One region of the Clostridium estertheticum genome, then DNA from elsewhere that is predicted to be linked to it. Evidence: riboswitches for the same ligand, from Rfam matches in the RefSeq annotation. Region 1 holds a riboswitch; each other region holds the start of a gene.
What was found. Region 1 has a riboswitch for S-adenosylmethionine ahead of A7L45_RS03475 (trans-sulfuration enzyme family protein). Riboswitches for the same ligand answer to the same signal wherever they lie in the genome.
Positions count from the first base shown of each region.

Region 2: it holds a riboswitch for S-adenosylmethionine, as region 1 does, so the genes downstream of both, A7L45_RS05075 (O-acetylhomoserine aminocarboxypropyltransferase/cysteine synthase family protein) here and A7L45_RS03475 (trans-sulfuration enzyme family protein) in region 1, are expected to answer to the same signal.
Region 3: it holds a riboswitch for S-adenosylmethionine, as region 1 does, so the genes downstream of both, A7L45_RS20800 (methionine ABC transporter ATP-binding protein) here and A7L45_RS03475 (trans-sulfuration enzyme family protein) in region 1, are expected to answer to the same signal.

Region 1 covers NZ_CP015756.1:720,895-726,635, reverse strand. The annotation lists gene A7L45_RS03480 (FAD-dependent oxidoreductase) at 1-856, opposite strand, end outside; gene A7L45_RS03475 (trans-sulfuration enzyme family protein) at 1,110-2,225, opposite strand; SAM riboswitch class I at 2,343-2,458, opposite strand; gene A7L45_RS03470 (ABC-F family ATP-binding cassette domain-containing protein) at 2,594-4,333, opposite strand; gene A7L45_RS03465 (DJ-1 family glyoxalase III) at 4,504-5,073, opposite strand; gene A7L45_RS03460 (Bax inhibitor-1/YccA family protein) at 5,099-5,741, opposite strand, start outside.
Region 2 covers NZ_CP015756.1:1,065,355-1,071,095, reverse strand. The annotation lists gene A7L45_RS05095 (pyridoxal-phosphate dependent enzyme) at 1-273, opposite strand, end outside; gene yjeM (glutamate/gamma-aminobutyrate family transporter YjeM) at 586-2,091, shown strand; gene ybaK (Cys-tRNA(Pro) deacylase) at 2,155-2,625, opposite strand; gene A7L45_RS05080 (hypothetical protein) at 2,823-3,485, opposite strand; SAM riboswitch class I at 3,706-3,816, shown strand; gene A7L45_RS05075 (O-acetylhomoserine aminocarboxypropyltransferase/cysteine synthase family protein) at 3,983-5,269, shown strand; gene metA (homoserine O-acetyltransferase MetA) at 5,337-5,741, shown strand, end outside.
Region 3 covers NZ_CP015756.1:4,487,497-4,493,237, forward strand. The annotation lists gene A7L45_RS20785 (MalY/PatB family protein) at 1-430, opposite strand, end outside; gene A7L45_RS20790 (MetQ/NlpA family ABC transporter substrate-binding protein) at 546-1,346, opposite strand; gene A7L45_RS20795 (methionine ABC transporter permease) at 1,426-2,082, opposite strand; gene A7L45_RS20800 (methionine ABC transporter ATP-binding protein) at 2,083-3,078, opposite strand; SAM riboswitch class I at 3,196-3,296, opposite strand; SAM riboswitch class I at 3,380-3,500, opposite strand; gene A7L45_RS20805 (YnfA family protein) at 3,600-3,935, opposite strand; gene rd (rubredoxin) at 4,191-4,352, opposite strand; gene A7L45_RS22665 (transglycosylase domain-containing protein) at 4,999-5,741, shown strand, end outside.

The DNA of each region.
Region 1 (5,741 bases):
CTAACCAAAACAATTTATCTTCAAATGGTTCTCCCGCAACTTTTCCTGGCTTAACTGCTCCACGATCAAAAATCATTGCCGTCGAAATAAGATCCATTTCAGCTCCTATTTTTTTAGCAGCTTTAATTCCATCACCTGTTACACCTGGTGTTAATGGAAGTGAACTTATATTAAATGCAGCAATTGGATTTAATTCCTTTAACATTTCCATATTATTGGAATAGCCACCTGTGGCAAGTACAACTCCCTTACTTGCATTTATTTGAATATATTCTCCATCTGAATTTTTAGCAATAACACCTACTACTTTATCATCATCCCTTATCAACTGAATCATTGGAGTTCTTGTCCTTATATCGACCCCATGTGCTTTCATTCTTTCTTCAAGTATTTTTACAGGTCTTTTTTTGTTTTCCATATTATCATTATAAAAACAATGACAGGTTGACCACTCTTTTATATCCATATTCTTATTGATATCAGTTTCAAGAGTAACTTTCATACCATTATCTATCATTATGCTTCCCAACCAATCTATCATCTCTCCACTTTCATCTGCCCAAAGATTAATTAATCTTTGATCTACCCTATAACAGGCATGACGACATAATTCATTTACAATTTCATTCCTATCTATTTCTACTCCATGTTCCTTCTGTACTTTCGAACCTATTGCTCCAATAAAAGTACGTGGTGGATAACAATTATTTCCCTTTTCAAGCAAAATAACTTTAGCACCATTTTCTGCAGCTGTTAGTGCTGTAATAATACCAGCAGTACCACCTCCACATACTATAACCTCTGTTTCAATTGTCTTTGTAATCATTCCTACTTTGTTTTCCGCTTGCTTGTACATAAAATCCCTCCTAATATATAACACCATGTTTTCTAAAGCATTCAAATCGACATGATAAACAACCAACATAATGGCTTATGTTGGATATGATATAAGAAAAAGCAACCTTTATACCTTAATTAACTTTAAGGTATAAAGATTGCTAATATGGTTTATAGTTCTTTATCACAATATTAACACTATAACTATAACTCTAATTTTAGAGTATATCAATGATCCTATCTAGAAGAGACAATGAAATCGCCTAAGAGAACTAATTTAAGCTTTTGCTTAGATCATATATAATATCATTTACATTTTCTATGCCTACTGAAAGCCTTAAAAGCTTATCAGTAACACCCATTCTATTTCTTATTTCTTCAGGAATAGACGCATGTGTTTGAAGATATGGATAAGTTATAAGACTCTCTACTCCACCAAGACTTTCAGCAAAAGTTACAATTTCAACTTCTTCAAGTACTTTGCCTATAGCTTTCTTTTCCTTAACCGTAAATGAAATTATTGATCCGAATCCACTTGTCTGCTTTAATGAAATTTCATAACCTTCATGCTCTTTAAATCCCGGATAATATACTTTTTCAACAGCATCACAGTTTTTAAGCCACAAAGCAATGTGTTTTGCATTTTCTTGCTGTTTTTCAAGCCTTATTGCAAGAGTTTTTATACCTCTGAGTATGAGCCAACTATCAAAAGGTGAAAGAGTAGCTCCAATGGAAACTTGAGTAAACCTTAATTTTTCAATTAAATCTTCTCTACTAGCTACCAAAAGACCTGCCAGAGTATCGTTGTGTCCACCTAAAAATTTTGTTCCACTATGAACTACTATATCTGCACCAAAATCCATTGGTCTTTGAAAATAAGGTGTAAGAAAAGTATTGTCTACTATTGTAATTAAACCTTTTTCTTTTGCTAAAGCTGATATTTTCCCTATATCACTGACTTTCATCATTGGGTTAGAAGGAGTTTCCATGTAAATAGCTTTTGTATTATCCTTTAATTCCATTGTAATTTTTTCTAGGTCTGTTGTATCTACATATGTTGATTCAATACCATAAACTTTATATACATCTTCAAAAAGCCTATAAGTTCCACCATACAAATCATCTGATATTATTATATGTTCTCCTGGTTTTAATAGTCTTGCAACACAGTCTATTGCTGCCATACCAGTTGAGAATGCTAAACCTTCCTTTCCACCTTCAAGTTTCGCTATAGTTTTTTCAAGCTCTTCCCTAGTAGGATTTTGGAGCCTTGAATAATCATAACCAGTACTTTGGTTTAATCCCTTATGTTTAAATGTTGCACTTTGATATATTGGAATACTTATACACCCTGTTTGATCTTCCCATTCACCACTTCCGTGAACCATTATTGTCTCCAAGTTATTACAGTCTGTTTTCAAAACCGCCACCTCCTATTATTTTCCATAAAAAAACAAAAGCCACTTTTCAAAAGAAAAGCAGCACACAAATAAAATCTGCGTCTTTTCTTATCTTCCAGAAATATATTTCATTTCTGCAGGAATTAACACCGTTACATTCGAATGAGAATGCCGGTTGTTGGGTTTCATAGGGCCAGTCCCTCCACCTCTCTTGATAAGAACAAGATTGTTATCAATATTAAATTAACTTATCTAAATTTTAATCACTAAATATGATTATGTCAATACTTTTATCTGATAATCACTCCAATTATCTTCTCTATCCGTAAACTAGTACTCTTAACTACTCACTAAATTTAGAGTAACTTAATCAGCCCTTCTAACTCATCAGATAAAACTTTTGCAAGCTCAATATCAGTCCCTTTTAAAGCTAATGCTATTTTAGTTTCAACTAATTTTTTCTTTTGTTCAATTTCTAAGTAGTCTTTGTCAAAATAACTAGCATAAATCATCTTCCTAAACTTTCGCATGCTCATTTTTCTAATTGTTTTATCCTCAATGATTAAAACAAAATCCATACAATTTACTATAGTATAAAAATCATGAGAAATCATTAAAATCGCACCTTTATAGTCTTCTATGGCTTTTTCTAGTGCTATTTGTGAATAGGTGTCTAAATGACTTGTCGGTTCATCAAGAATCAACAAATTTGCATTACTAGCAGAAATTTTAGCCAGTTGAAGCATATTTTTTTCTCCACCAGATAAAGACTCTATCTTTTGATTAATGATTTCTTCTTCAAAACCATAACCAGAAATATATGACTTAATCTCTTCATAAGTTTTAAAACCAACATCAAAAAATTCTTCAAGTATAGTATTAGACTCATTTAATGTTTTGCCTTGAAGTTGAGATAAATAAGCCACTTCAACCTGCTGGTTTATCTCAATAGAATCATTATTATTTTTAAAGATTTCTTGAACTAAGGTTGTTTTACCGGTACCATTTAATCCGACAAGAGCTACTTTATCGGTAGATTTAATCTCAAAGTTAACATTTTCTAAAAGTATATCATCAAAGCGAGCACTGTAATCATTAACTTTTAAAACAATTGTTTCTTCCATTTCATTATCTGTAACAAAACTGATACTCGGCTCTTTAATATCTACAAATGGCGCTTTAATTCTACGTTTTTCTAATCTTTCTTGGATTTTAACTCTAGCATTTAGAGATTTTCCTCTAGCAGCTTCAGTATGCTCAGTTGCGAGATATCTTAGTTTTTTTATCAACATCTCATTTCTCCAAAATTCTTCCTCATCAGAAGTAGCTAATTCTTGCAGTTCAATTTTCGTTTGGAGTAAAGAGAAGTTATACTCAATATAGCTTCCATCAAACTCTTGGAGCTCCATGTTTTCAAGATGCAGAATTTTGTTAAAACAATGATTCAATAGATATCTGTTGTGCGTAATAATTAACATTGTTCCAACGTGTGAATTAATTAGATCTTTAAGAGAATTAAGGTTTCCAAAGTCTAAAAACACATCGGGTTCATCCATAATCATTAATTCTGGACTATTTAACATTTCCTTAATTACTTGAATAAGCTTAAATTCTCCACCACTAAGTTCAGATATCATTAGATCTTTATACTTGCTTAAGTTTGCAAGATTTAGGTTTTTATTAATATTGTTTTCGAAATTATCCCCATTAATTGCACCAAATGCATCTAAAGTTTGTTGGTACTTTTCTAGTAAAGGTTCAATATCTGAAGATGTTTCCATTTCGCTACAAATAGATGTTATTTCATTTTGCAGTTTAATAAACTTTTCACCAATATATTCGAAAACTGTAATTTCTTTTGTTTCGCCAAGCTGTGAGAATTGACTTACATAGCCTATTCTACAATCTGAGTCCATCTCAAGCTTTCCATCGAACATATATTTTTCTGGATCCATAATTATATCTATAAGTGTACTTTTTCCACAACCATTTGTTCCTATAAAAGCACAATGTTGACCATCTTCTAATGTAAATGAAATGTTCTTATATAGATCCTTTTGCGGAAACGAGTAGGACAAATTATCAACTTTTATCATATTATTACCTCTCTTTATCACTAAAAAAGAGCCTATTAAATAAGCTCTTCAATGTATTTTCTTCTCAATTGTAATTTTATACTTGAATTTTATCTAGTAGAGATATTCTACTTAGTTTACCATAGATAGCATAACACTTTTTAAGATTAAGTTCAATCATTTCATTTTATCTACTCGAATTGACTTTCTTTTACCATATTATAAAGCATTCCTTGCTTTAACAAACTACTATTGCCACCTAATGCATCTACTAATGTATAAGCAAATGGTAGGACAGAAGCTGGTCCTCTGCTAGTGATCAAGTGATCATCTACAACAACAATATCTTCAACATAATTTGCATCTTTAAGCAATGTAGTATATTCCTCTCCAGGATATGATGTTACTGTGCGTCCCTTGATAATTCCTGCCTTTTCTAGAATCATCGGTGCTGCGCAAATAGCTGCAACAAACTTTTCCGGTACTTTATCAAAATATTTTACTAATTCAATAACCCTTTCATCATCTCTTAAATTGCTTGCACCAGGTAATCCACCAGGTAAAACAATCATATCGTATTCTTTTATTTCATCACTTATAATTTTATCCGCTAGTACCACAATACCATGAGAACCTTTTACCATTTCTTCATTGATGCTTACCAAATTACATTGAAATTCTGCCCTTCTTAAAACATCAACTACAAATAATGCTTCACCCTCTTCAAATCCTTCTGCTAAAAAAACTGCAACTTTTTTCAATTTAACTCTCCCCTTCTCTTAACTATTATCTCCTACTAAATAACCTAAGTACAAACAAAAATATATTTATAAAGTCTAAATATAAAGTTAATGCCGCAAGCACAACCCCATGCATATCATTACTTTGTACTTGCATACGCTTTATTTTCTGCATGTCATATGCTGTTAATGCCCCAAATACTATTATACCTAAGAGACATACACCTAAATCGAATGTGGAAGAAACGAAAAACATCTGCATAATAGTAAGTAAAATTAAACCTATTACAAACATCATGGCAAATTGGCCTATTGCACTTAAGTCTTTTTTTGTTGTTATCCCTACCATTCCACTGCTTAAAAACATTAATGAAGTTAAAGCAAACACAGTAATTAATTGACCTTGGTTTACAGTTAAAAAAACTATACTCAATGTTACACCATTTAAAGCTGAATAAACTAAAAACCAAAATATTGCAGATGCTGTAGACATTTTAGCAACTATCTTAACTAATGTTATAACCATGACTAGTTCAAGAATCATAGCCCCGTAAATTACTGTTGTAGATACATTCATTATATAGTTACTCGTAAACAGACCAACTATAAATGTTATTAGTAATCCAACTGCCATTAGGCACAAAGTCTTTCCTATAAAAGTAGATCTGCTTTTTATCAAACTATTACTT
Region 2 (5,741 bases), 340 kb from region 1:
CTTCCATTTCTCTTGTTTAAATAAAGGAACCTTAATCTCAAGTTCATTTAACTTTGCAAATAACTGGACCGATTGTATGTAACACTCAGACCCATCAACTAAAATTTTTTTAAATCCATTAGCAATCGCATCTTTAACTAGAACTTCTGAAATACGATCATATTTATGTCCTGATGGATTAGCTCCTTCAAGTTTTAAATATATCTCTGAAATACCTAATGCCTTCTCTAATTTTTTTGCTCTCATTAACGGTGTTCTTCCACTTTTTCGCATAATCTCTCCTTCAACACTTAATTGTGATTAAATTCAAAAAACACTCCAACTTTTTAAACCTTTATAGTTAGCGTGCCCATTTTATTAAGCTATAATTATTTATATTATAACATTTTAAGCTTAAATCAGCAAATACAAGGTAAATCATCATCATCATCATTATATTAACACTTTTCAAAGATTAGTTAAAATTTACATTATTGTATAATTATAGCTGATTATGGACTTAATAAAGGATTGATTTTTTTCTTGTTTTATATATAATTATATTAGTAGAGTAAATTTATTTACAAGCTCGTTAGGGGGAAAGAAATGTCAGAAAAATCAAAAAATATTAAGCATTTAACATTGGTACCATTGGTATTAATGATTTTTACTTCAGTTTACGGATTTAATAACATTCCAAGATCATTTTATAAAATGGGTTATGCTGCTATTCCTTGGTATATCTTATCAGGAATAACGTTTTTTATACCTTTTGCTTTCATGATGGCTGAGTTCGGTGCAGCTTTTAAGGATGAAAAAGGTGGAATTTATTCATGGATGGCAAAGTCCGTAGGAGCTAAATTTGCCTTTATGGGAACGTTTATGTGGTATGCATCTTATGTAATCTGGATGGTTAATGTTGCGTCAACAGTTTGGGTTCCAATATCAAATGCGATATTTGGTACAGATACAACAAAGACTTGGGGTTTATTTGGATTAACGGGTCCTAAATTTTTAGGAATACTCGGAATATGTTGGATATTATTTGTTACAATTATATCAACTAAGGGATTAGATAAAATAAAAAAAGTAACTTCACTTGGAGGTACTGCAGTAGCATTATTAAATATAGTTTTATTTATTGGAGCTATTCTAGTCCTTGTAGGAAATCATGGTCATTTAGCTCAGCCAATAACTGGAATTAGTTCATTCATAGATTCACCAAATCCTAAATTTGTTGGGAATATACTTCAATCATTTGCATTCGTAGTATTTGCTATATTTGCTTATGGTGGTATTGAAGTTGTTGGAGGACTAGTTGATGAAACAGAAAATGCTGAAAAAAACTTCCCTAAAGGTGTTGTTATTTCAGCAATTATTATCTCAATTGGCTACTCACTTGGAATATTCCTTGTTGGTATATTTACTAACTGGTCTACTGTTATGACTGGCGATAACGTTAACTTAGCTAATGCTGGTTATGTAGTAATGAACAACCTAGGATATTCTCTTGGTAATGCATACGGTGCAACCCAAGTTACTTCAATAGCAATTGGACATGGTGTAGCTAGATTCGTTGGACTTTCAATGTTCCTAGCTTTATCTGGTGCTTTCTTTACACTAATGTTCTCACCATTAAAACAATTAATTGAGGGTACGCCACCTAAATTATGGCCTGGGAAAATGGCAGAAATGAAAAACGGAATGCCTCAAAATGCAATGTGGATTCAAGCCATAATAGTTTGTGTTATGATTTTCCTTGTTTCTGTTGTTGGTGGAGCTTCTATGAAAAAGTTCATTGAAATATTAGTTTCAATGACTAACGTAGCTATGACTCTTCCATACATGTTTATAGCATTTGCTTTTGCACCATTTAAGAAAAACAAAGCTATTGTTAAACCTTTTGAAATATTTAAAACTAACACAAGTGCTTTAATATGGACAATAGTAGTTATGTTCACTGTTGGATTTGCAAATTTCTTTTCAATAATACAACCAGCACTCGAAGGAGACTTACCAACAACCCTTTGGAGTGTAGGTGGTCCAATATTTTTTGCTGTAGTTGCAATAATAATATATTGGATCTATGAATGGAGATATATAAACAAATAACTAAAAAGTAAAAAAGATGATTTCTATATTAGTTAGAAACCATCTTTTTTTATTTTTTTAGGTTTACTTTATTAAATCAGCAAACTCACCATCTACGATATCTTTTAATAAGTTCGGGTTTAACTCTATTTGAAATCCTATTTTCCCAGCACTTACAATTATCTTATCTATTTCAAGTGCTCCTTTGTCAATAAATGTTTTATACTTTTTCTTCATACCTATGGGTGAACACCCACCTCTAATATATCCTGTACACTTTTGTAGATCTCTAAGGTCTAACATTTCTATGCTCTTTTCATTAGTTACTCTAGCTACTTTTTTAAAATCTATTTCTTGTCTGACAGGAATCACAATAACATAAATTTCTTTAGAATTTGCATGTGTAACTATGGTTTTATATAGGTATTTTTCATCTCTACCTATCTTCTTTGCCACAGATATCCCATCTACTTTATCATCTTTAACCTCATAGGTCATAACATTATATTCTATATTCATTTTATCTAAAATACGCATAACATTTGTTTTTATCATTGTTATCCCCTTTGTTTAAATTTATTTATAACATAAATTATTTCGTGGTTCTCTTCATTATATCCTCTTTCTGTCCCATCTGCACTAATACTCATAAGTATGTGTACTTTACATAAAAAAAACTGCCAACATGCTTCAGCAGTTTTTTAGAATATAATAATAACTTAACTTATAATACTTAATAAAATTTAATCATATTAATATCCGTAATTATAGCCTCTGCCTCCAAGTAAAGTTCCGATAATTAATATTCTAGCTATATCTTGAAGTCCCCCACCGCTGAAGCGACGTCTTCTCCTCATCATATCATCACCATCACCATCATCTCTGCAATCATCCTCATCATAATCATCCTTATGGTGCTCTTTGTACTTGTCAGCTATTTCTTTACAGACATGATCCATTTCCTCCTTGCTAGGGCAATACATCTTTCCATGTCTTGCAACCATCATATCGCAATGATGCTTTACCATCGGATGCATCCTATGGTAAACCTTAGGGTACATGCTTTTTAACTCATCATCATCTTCCTCACACATAGGCATATTCATCATTGGCATGTTCATCATTGGCATGTTCATCATGGACATATTCATCATAGGCATATTCGCCATAGGCATATTTCCCATAGGCATATTCCCCATTGGCATATTTCCCATTGGCATATTCGCCATAGGCATATCCTCCATTTCCATATCCTCCATTGGCATATTCTCCATTGGCATATTCATCATAGGCATATTCATCATGGGCATATTCATCATGGGCATATTCATCATGGGCATATTCATCATGGGCATATTCATCATAGACATACATTGTCCAAGATTTTCACAATTTTTACAACGATAATCGTACATAAGTACCTCCAAAATAATATTTATACTTTATATTATTCTATTTCCATTGTTTTGTTACCGCGAGCAGTACTTATTTGTTATAATATCACATTTACCTTTTATCTAGTTTTTAATCGACAATTTATTTTATTTCTGTACATATTAGTCTGTAAATTTGTTTTTAGACTATTGACAATATTCAATAAAAGCTTTATCATATCTTTAACAACTTAATACAAAATACTTATCAAGAGAGGTAGAGGGACTGGCCCGATGATACCCGACAACCAGCATTTATAGCGAAATGCAATGGTGTCAATTCCATCAGATTGTAAAATCTGAAAGATAAGGAAGATAGCAAATTTTATTATACAATTTTATTGTTTATTAAAGTTAATCGTGCTGCTTTCCTTATAGGAGAGTTGCTTTTTTTTTATAAACCTTTACGTATAAAAAACGAACATATATTTACAGTATAATTCAATAAATTAAAAATAATATTAAAGAGGAGAATTAATATGAGTGAGAGAAAATTAAGTTTCGAAACATTACAGGTACATGCAGGACAAGTCCCAGACCCTACTACTGGTTCAAGAGCAGTTCCAATTTATCAAACATCATCTTTTGTCTTTAAAAATGCAGATCATGCAGCAAATTTATTTCAATTAAAAGAGCCAGGTAATGTATATGCAAGAATAATGAATCCGACTACTGATGTTTTCGAAAAGAGGGTAGCTGCTCTTGAAGGTGGCGTTGCTGGACTTGCTACAGCTTCCGGACTAGCTGCAATATTCTATGCAATACTTAATGTAGCTAGCTGTGGCGATGAAATCGTAACTGCAAGTACACTCTATGGTGGTACTTATGAATTATTTAATGTTACACTTAGGAAACTTGGAATTAACGTAATATTTGTAGACCCAGATGATCCTGAAAACTTTAGAAAAGCAATAACAAACAAGACAAAAGCACTTTACGGTGAAACAATAGGGAATCCAAAAATAAATATTTTAGATATAGAAGCAGTAGCAAAAATCGCACACGAAAATAAAATACCACTTATTATTGACAGTACATTTGCAACTCCTTTCCTATGCCGTCCAATTGAATTTGGTGCTGATATAGTTATCCACTCCGCAACAAAGTTTATTGGTGGACATGGAACTACTATTGGTGGAATTATAGTTGATGGTGGTAAGTTTGATTGGAGGGCAAGCGGTAAGTTTCCTGATTTTACAACGCCTGATAAAAGCTACAATGGACTCGTATATGCAGACCTCGGTGCACCAGCATTTGCTTTAAAAGCTAGAGTTCAGCTTCTACGAAATACTGGCGCTACTCTTAGTCCCCAAAGTGCATTTTTATTTCTTCAGGGACTTGAATCATTGTCTTTAAGAGTTGAGAGGCACGTTTCAAACGCTAGAGCCGTAGTTGAATTCTTAAGTAAGCATCCAAGTGTTTCATGGATAAATTACCCAGAGCTCGAAGGAAGTAAATACAAAGATTTATCTAAAAAATATCTACCAAAAGGCGCAGGTTCAATATTTACTTTTGGAATAAAAGGCGGACTTGAGGCAGGAAAGAAATTTATTAACAGTGTAGAGTTATTCTCACTACTTGCAAATGTTGCTGATGCAAAATCACTTGTAATTCATCCTTCAAGCACAACTCACGCAGAGCTCAATGAGCAAGAACAAAAGGCTGCTGGAGTTACTACAGATTTGATAAGACTTTCAATTGGTGTAGAAGGTATTGATGACATTATATACGATTTAAATCAAGCCCTAGAAAAAGCAGTTAAATAGTCACAAAAATAATTTATGAATCTGTCATATTATAATACGCAAGATGCATTACCTAAGGAGGATTTAGATGCCAATAAAAATACCAGACAATCTTCCAGCATATAAGACTCTAAATAAAGAAAATGTTTTTACTATTACAGAAGACTGCGCATTTCATCAAGATATTAGGCCATTAAAAATTATAATTTTAAACCTAATGCCTACAAAGATTGATACAGAAACGCAACTTCTAAGACTTCTTGGTAACTCACCACTTCAGATTGATATAGTGCTTCTTCACCCAGAAAGTCATGACAGCAAAAATATATCACCTGAACATTTAATTAAATTTTACAATACTTTTGATGAAATAAAAGATTCTAAATTTGATGGAATGATAATAACAGGAGCACCTATTGAAAATGTTCCTTTTGAAGAAGTAGATTACTGGGATGAGCTAAAAAAAATCATGGACTGGAGCGTGCGCAATGTA
Region 3 (5,741 bases), 990 kb from region 1:
TTAATTCAGATGTAATTAATCTTCTTCCGGTATCTTTAACTGCATCGTGGAACGGGTAATACACAGGAGTAAGAATAATTACAGAGTCACCAAACTTTGTAAATGCATTAACAAACCAATATAAAGATACAACAACACCAGTTGAAAAACGTATCCACTTTTTATCTACTTCATAATTATGCTGATTCCTTTCCCAATTAATGAAAGAATTATAGTAGGAGTCAGGTACATAAGAATACCCAAATATCCCATGTTCAATTCTCTTCTTCATTGCATTTACCACTACTTCTGGCGCCCTAAATTCCATATCTGCCACCCACATAGGGATTAAATTTTTGTCACCATAACGCTTATCTAAAGCATCCCACTTTAATGAATTTGTCCCCACCCTATCCATTGAATACCGCGCACAGAATTGCTTGATCTCCATATTAAAATCTCCTCTTCTTATGTAATCGTATTGTAAAATCACCTTACTTTAAACTATTAAGCTCAAAGCAAAGTGATTTTATTTTGTTAAACTATTATAATTATTTAAACTAAATTTAAAATGCTGGAATTACAGCGCCCTTATATTTACTTAAAATAAATTTCTTAACTTCTGGAGAAGTTAATGCTTTTGAAAGTGCCTTTATATAAGGCTTATCTTTATCTTCTTTTCTAACAGCAAGTACATTTGCATAAGGTGAATCCTTTGCTTCAACTGCTAGTGCATCTGTTAATTTTAATTTAGCTGTCAATGCATAATTTGAATTTATAACCGCTGCATCTACATCTTTTAAAACTCTTGGAAGTTGTGGAGCTTCCAATTCTTTTATATTCAATTTCTTTTTATTTTCTGTAATATCAATTTTGGAAATAAGGTCTCCAGTTTTTAATTTTATTAACCCTGCTTTTTCAAGTACTCTAAGTGCTCTTGCGCCATTTGTAGGATCATTTGGAATAGCAATACTTGCTCCATTTTTTATATCACTAAGTTTTTTATATTTAGCAGAATACAAAGCCATAGGTTCAATATGGACCTTTACAGTCCAAGCCAGATCTAACCCTTTTGATTTACTAAATTCTGTTAAATAAGGTACGTGTTGAAAGAAATTTGCATCAAGTTGCTTCTCAGCAAGTGCCGTGTTTGGTGTTACAAAATCATTAAATTCCACTATTTGAAGAGTATACCCCTCTTTCGCAAGGATTGGTTTTACAACTTCTAATATTTCTTTATGAGGAATTGGTGAAGCACCTACTTTGATAATTTTTTTATCAGTTGTTACTGCCTCTTTCTTTGTCCCACAACCACCTAATGTAAAAATTACAACTACTAATAATAATATGCTTAATATTTTTTTCATTTTAAATCCCCCTCTTAATCTTTCTTTTTTTGTAATTTATAATTAATCATCATATTTGATGTTAAATATCACTAATATCTTATTTAATCATTTTTCTATACAATAAATTTCCTAATGCTTGTATGACTTGCACAATTATAATTAATATTATTACCGTATATATCATTATGTCCGTCTGAAATCTATAATACCCATATTTTTGTGCTACATCTCCAAGACCTCCACCTCCAACTGTTCCTGCCATAGCAGAATATCCTATAATATTTATAACAGTTAAAGTAATTCCAAGAACTATAGATGGCATTGCTTCTTTTAACATAACTTTAAATATAATTTGGTGAGTTTTTGCACCAAAGGATTTGGCTGCTTCAATAATTCCATAATCCACCTCAAGTAGTGCTGACTCTATTATTCTTGCAGCAAAAGGAGCTGCTCCAAGAGTTAGTGGAACTATAGCTGCATTAGTACCTATTGTAGTTCCAACGATTAACTTTGTTAAAGGGAATATAGATATCATGAGTATTATAAACGGGAAAGAACGAAGTATGTTAACTACTAAATTTAAGCTTTTATAAACTAAGCTGTTTGGCCTTAGCCCTTTAGGCCCAGTTATAATTAACCCAACCGCTGTAATAAATCCTAAAATCACTGTGAAAATCGTAGATATTACTACCATGTACATTGTGTCTAATAATGCAGGCAGTAAAATTTGTATTAAAATTTCTTGAAATGTCATTTATACTCCCTCCTTATTTAATTCATCTTGTTCTAATTCAAAATTAATTTCCCACTCTATAGATCTGTCATCTAAATATTTTAATATTTTTTCTTTATTTTCCTCATTCGTATTTATAATAAGGCTACCCATTACACTATCCCGAAATTTTTCAAGCCTTCCCCATACTATTGAAAAATCAATTTCAAGTTCTCTTGCTAGTGATGTTATTAAGCAACTTTGGGTAATTTCCTTTGTGAAAAATATTTTAATGTTGTAACCAATACTTGGTAATAATTCTTCCTCACCAATAAGTATTTTCATCTCTTTTGTTGGTTTAATAAATAATTCATCCGTAAATCCGTGACTTTTAATTTTACCACCTTCTAGAAGAATGAATTTATTACAAATTTCTTTTACCACTTCCATCTGATGGGTAACTACGACGATTGTTATATTAAATTTATTATTTATATCTCTTAAAAGCTGTAATATAGATTTTGTAGTTTTAGGATCTAATGCAGAAGTCGCCTCATCGCAAAGTAGTATTTTAGGATTCAGCGCTAATGCCCTTGCTATTCCAACTCTTTGCTTTTGACCTCCACTTAACTGCTTTACGTTTGTTTTCACTTTATCATTAAGACCTACTAAATCTATTAAGGCATCTACTCTTTCCTTAATATAGCTCTTATCATTCCCCCATACTTCAAGTGGAAATGCTATATTGTCAAAAACATTTTTACTATTAATAAGGTTAAAACTTTGAAATATAATTCCTACATCTTTTCTAAACTCACGAAGCTCGTTACGGCTTAGCTCATTAACCACCTTGCCCATTATGTTAATAGTTCCTGTATCATATGTCTCAAGCCCATTAAAACATCTAAGCAAAGTAGACTTTCCCGCGCCACTATGCCCAATAACACCATAAATGTCACCCTTATCTACTGTAAATGAAACATTACTTAACACTTTTACCTCTGAAAAACTTTTGCTTACACCACTAACTTTAATCATAATATCTCTGCTCCTCTTTATGCCTTACAATTCATTTTTATTTTATTGTAACCATTGTTATATATTTTCCTAAAAAATAGTGCCCAAGAATAAACTTGGGCACTACTTCCAAACTTATTCTTATCTTGCAGCCATGCTGCAGGATTTAACACCATGTATCTTGCGATACTGGTTGTCGGGTTTCATTGGGCCAGTCCCTCCACCTCTCTTGATAAGACATTATTAAATTTTAATTTATAAAAAATCAAAAAACCTCTTTCACCAATAACGATGAAAGAGGTATAAATATTCAACGACACCTCTCTCATCTTCCGCTAAGTTACTATTGACTTAACGCAGGAATTAGCACCTATTCAGGCAATTATCGCCTGATGGTTGCCGAGATATCATCGGGCCGGTCCCTCTATCTCTCTTGATGAGAATAACTAACTTATTAAATTATATCTATAGTATCACTATATGTTTAATATGTAAAGAAATAACCTTAATTCTTTTTTTGAAATTTTATTCTTCATCAAATTCTACCCTCTTGGAGCATACATAATAATAACAGCTCCAATTACTGCTATAGTGCCACCTATCAAATCAAATTTATCAGGAATTATATTATCTATCTTCCATCCCCATAATATTGATAATACAATAAAGATACCACCATATGTGGCATAGACTCTACCAAAATTAGCACTTGGAGGTTGCAACGTCGGAATTACACCATATACAATAAGTGCTATAGCTCCACAAATTCCGTACCAAATGCTTTTACCCTCCCGCAACCATATCCATACAAAGTAACCCCCGCCTATTTCAAATATCCCGGCTATAATAAAATAAAATACTGACTTAATTATTCCCATACATATATCTCCTTAATGGACAACTACTATATACTAATTCAATTTACTATACCATAAATGAGTATAAGTATCAATATCACTTGATATTTATACTCACACTTAGTCTCAAATAAAGCCATTTATTAATGCAAATTATTACTTCGCATTTCAAACCGCAGTTTCTTTTTATGAACTACAAAAAACCAGATATATTTAATCGTTTATTATTAAATATACCTGGCTTTTAAATTACATTATATTAATCGTATTTTGTTTTTATTCTACTTTTTCAAAATCTGATTTTGAAACTCCACATAGTGGACAAACCCAATCTTCTGGAATATCTGCAAACTTAGTACCTGGTGCTATTCCGCCGTCTGGATCTCCTACCTCTGGATCATATTCATACCCACATACCAAACAAACATACTTATCCATAAAAACATCTCCTCTGAATTAATTTTTTATTGATTTTTCTCGATTTATTTTCCCCATGTTCTTTTCATAATCTACTTATTTCTCTAATTCCATTTCATCATAATATATGTTATTTATAATGTCAATCTTCCTTATCTAATTTACTAGATTTTAATTGCTTCCTTAAATACATTTGCATATATAAATATTCGGTTTATTATTGAAAAACTTTATCATATTATATATTATTAGTATATAAATAATAATAATATATAATATTATGGTATATATTGTATAATTTAGCGCTTATTCTTATAATATTTCGCCTTGCTATATTTAATTATAATTAACAAATAATGAGTACCAATCAGTTTGTTACCATCTTATTGACAATAATGTAAAATAATTGTATTATATTTACATAACATTATACCTTTTTTAATAGTATAATAAGAACTTACAGTGTTTTCTTATATATAGTTTCTCAGATACAATTTTTTAATTTAAAATAGAACATTACTCGTGGCGACTACTTATACCTTACTACTCATCCAAATACACCTTACACAAAACGGCACCTCCATTGTGTATACAAAAATCATAATAGTCCAAGGACCCCACCTGGACAATTTCTTTTTTGTAGGATAAAAAAAAAGGAGGAATATTAATGAATGATAATGCAAAAATCATAGAACCAACAAAAGTCAAAAAGAAACTTTGGAAAAAGGTTGTTAAATGTTTATTGATATTTTTTGTTGTAATTTTCTTATCAGTTTCAGCAGCTTCAGGATATATTTATATTAAATATAATGCTAAAATAAAATCAACAATTGCAGCCGGTAACACCATAGCCAAAAATATAAATGACACTGCTTTTAATACCAGAAAGCCAACTCAAGTTTACGATAATAAAGGCGTATTATTAAAAGAATTTAAGACCAACTCATATTATTATACAAAAGATGCTGACTTGAATCCATATATAAGCCAAGCAGTCACTTCAATTGAAGATGAGAGGTTTTATGAACATAATGGTATAGACTATAAAGGTATACGAAGATCCATTTGGGTATATATAAAATCCAAAGGATCTGTGCTTCAAGGTGGTTCTACAATAACACAACAATTAGCAAGAAATGTATTTCTTACATTTGACGTAACTATATGGAGAAAATTAGAAGAGTCTGTTATATCACTAGATTTAGAAAAAAAATATTCCAAAGCACAAATATTAGAATATTATGTAAATAACATAAACTACGGTAATGGCTGTTATAGCATTGAAAGTGCTGCGCAATTTTACTTTCAAAAGAGTAACAGAGCCTTAGATGTTTCACAAATAGCTCTACTTGCGTCGATTCCTAACAATCCATCTTACTATAACCCTATTAAGCACATGGATAATGCACT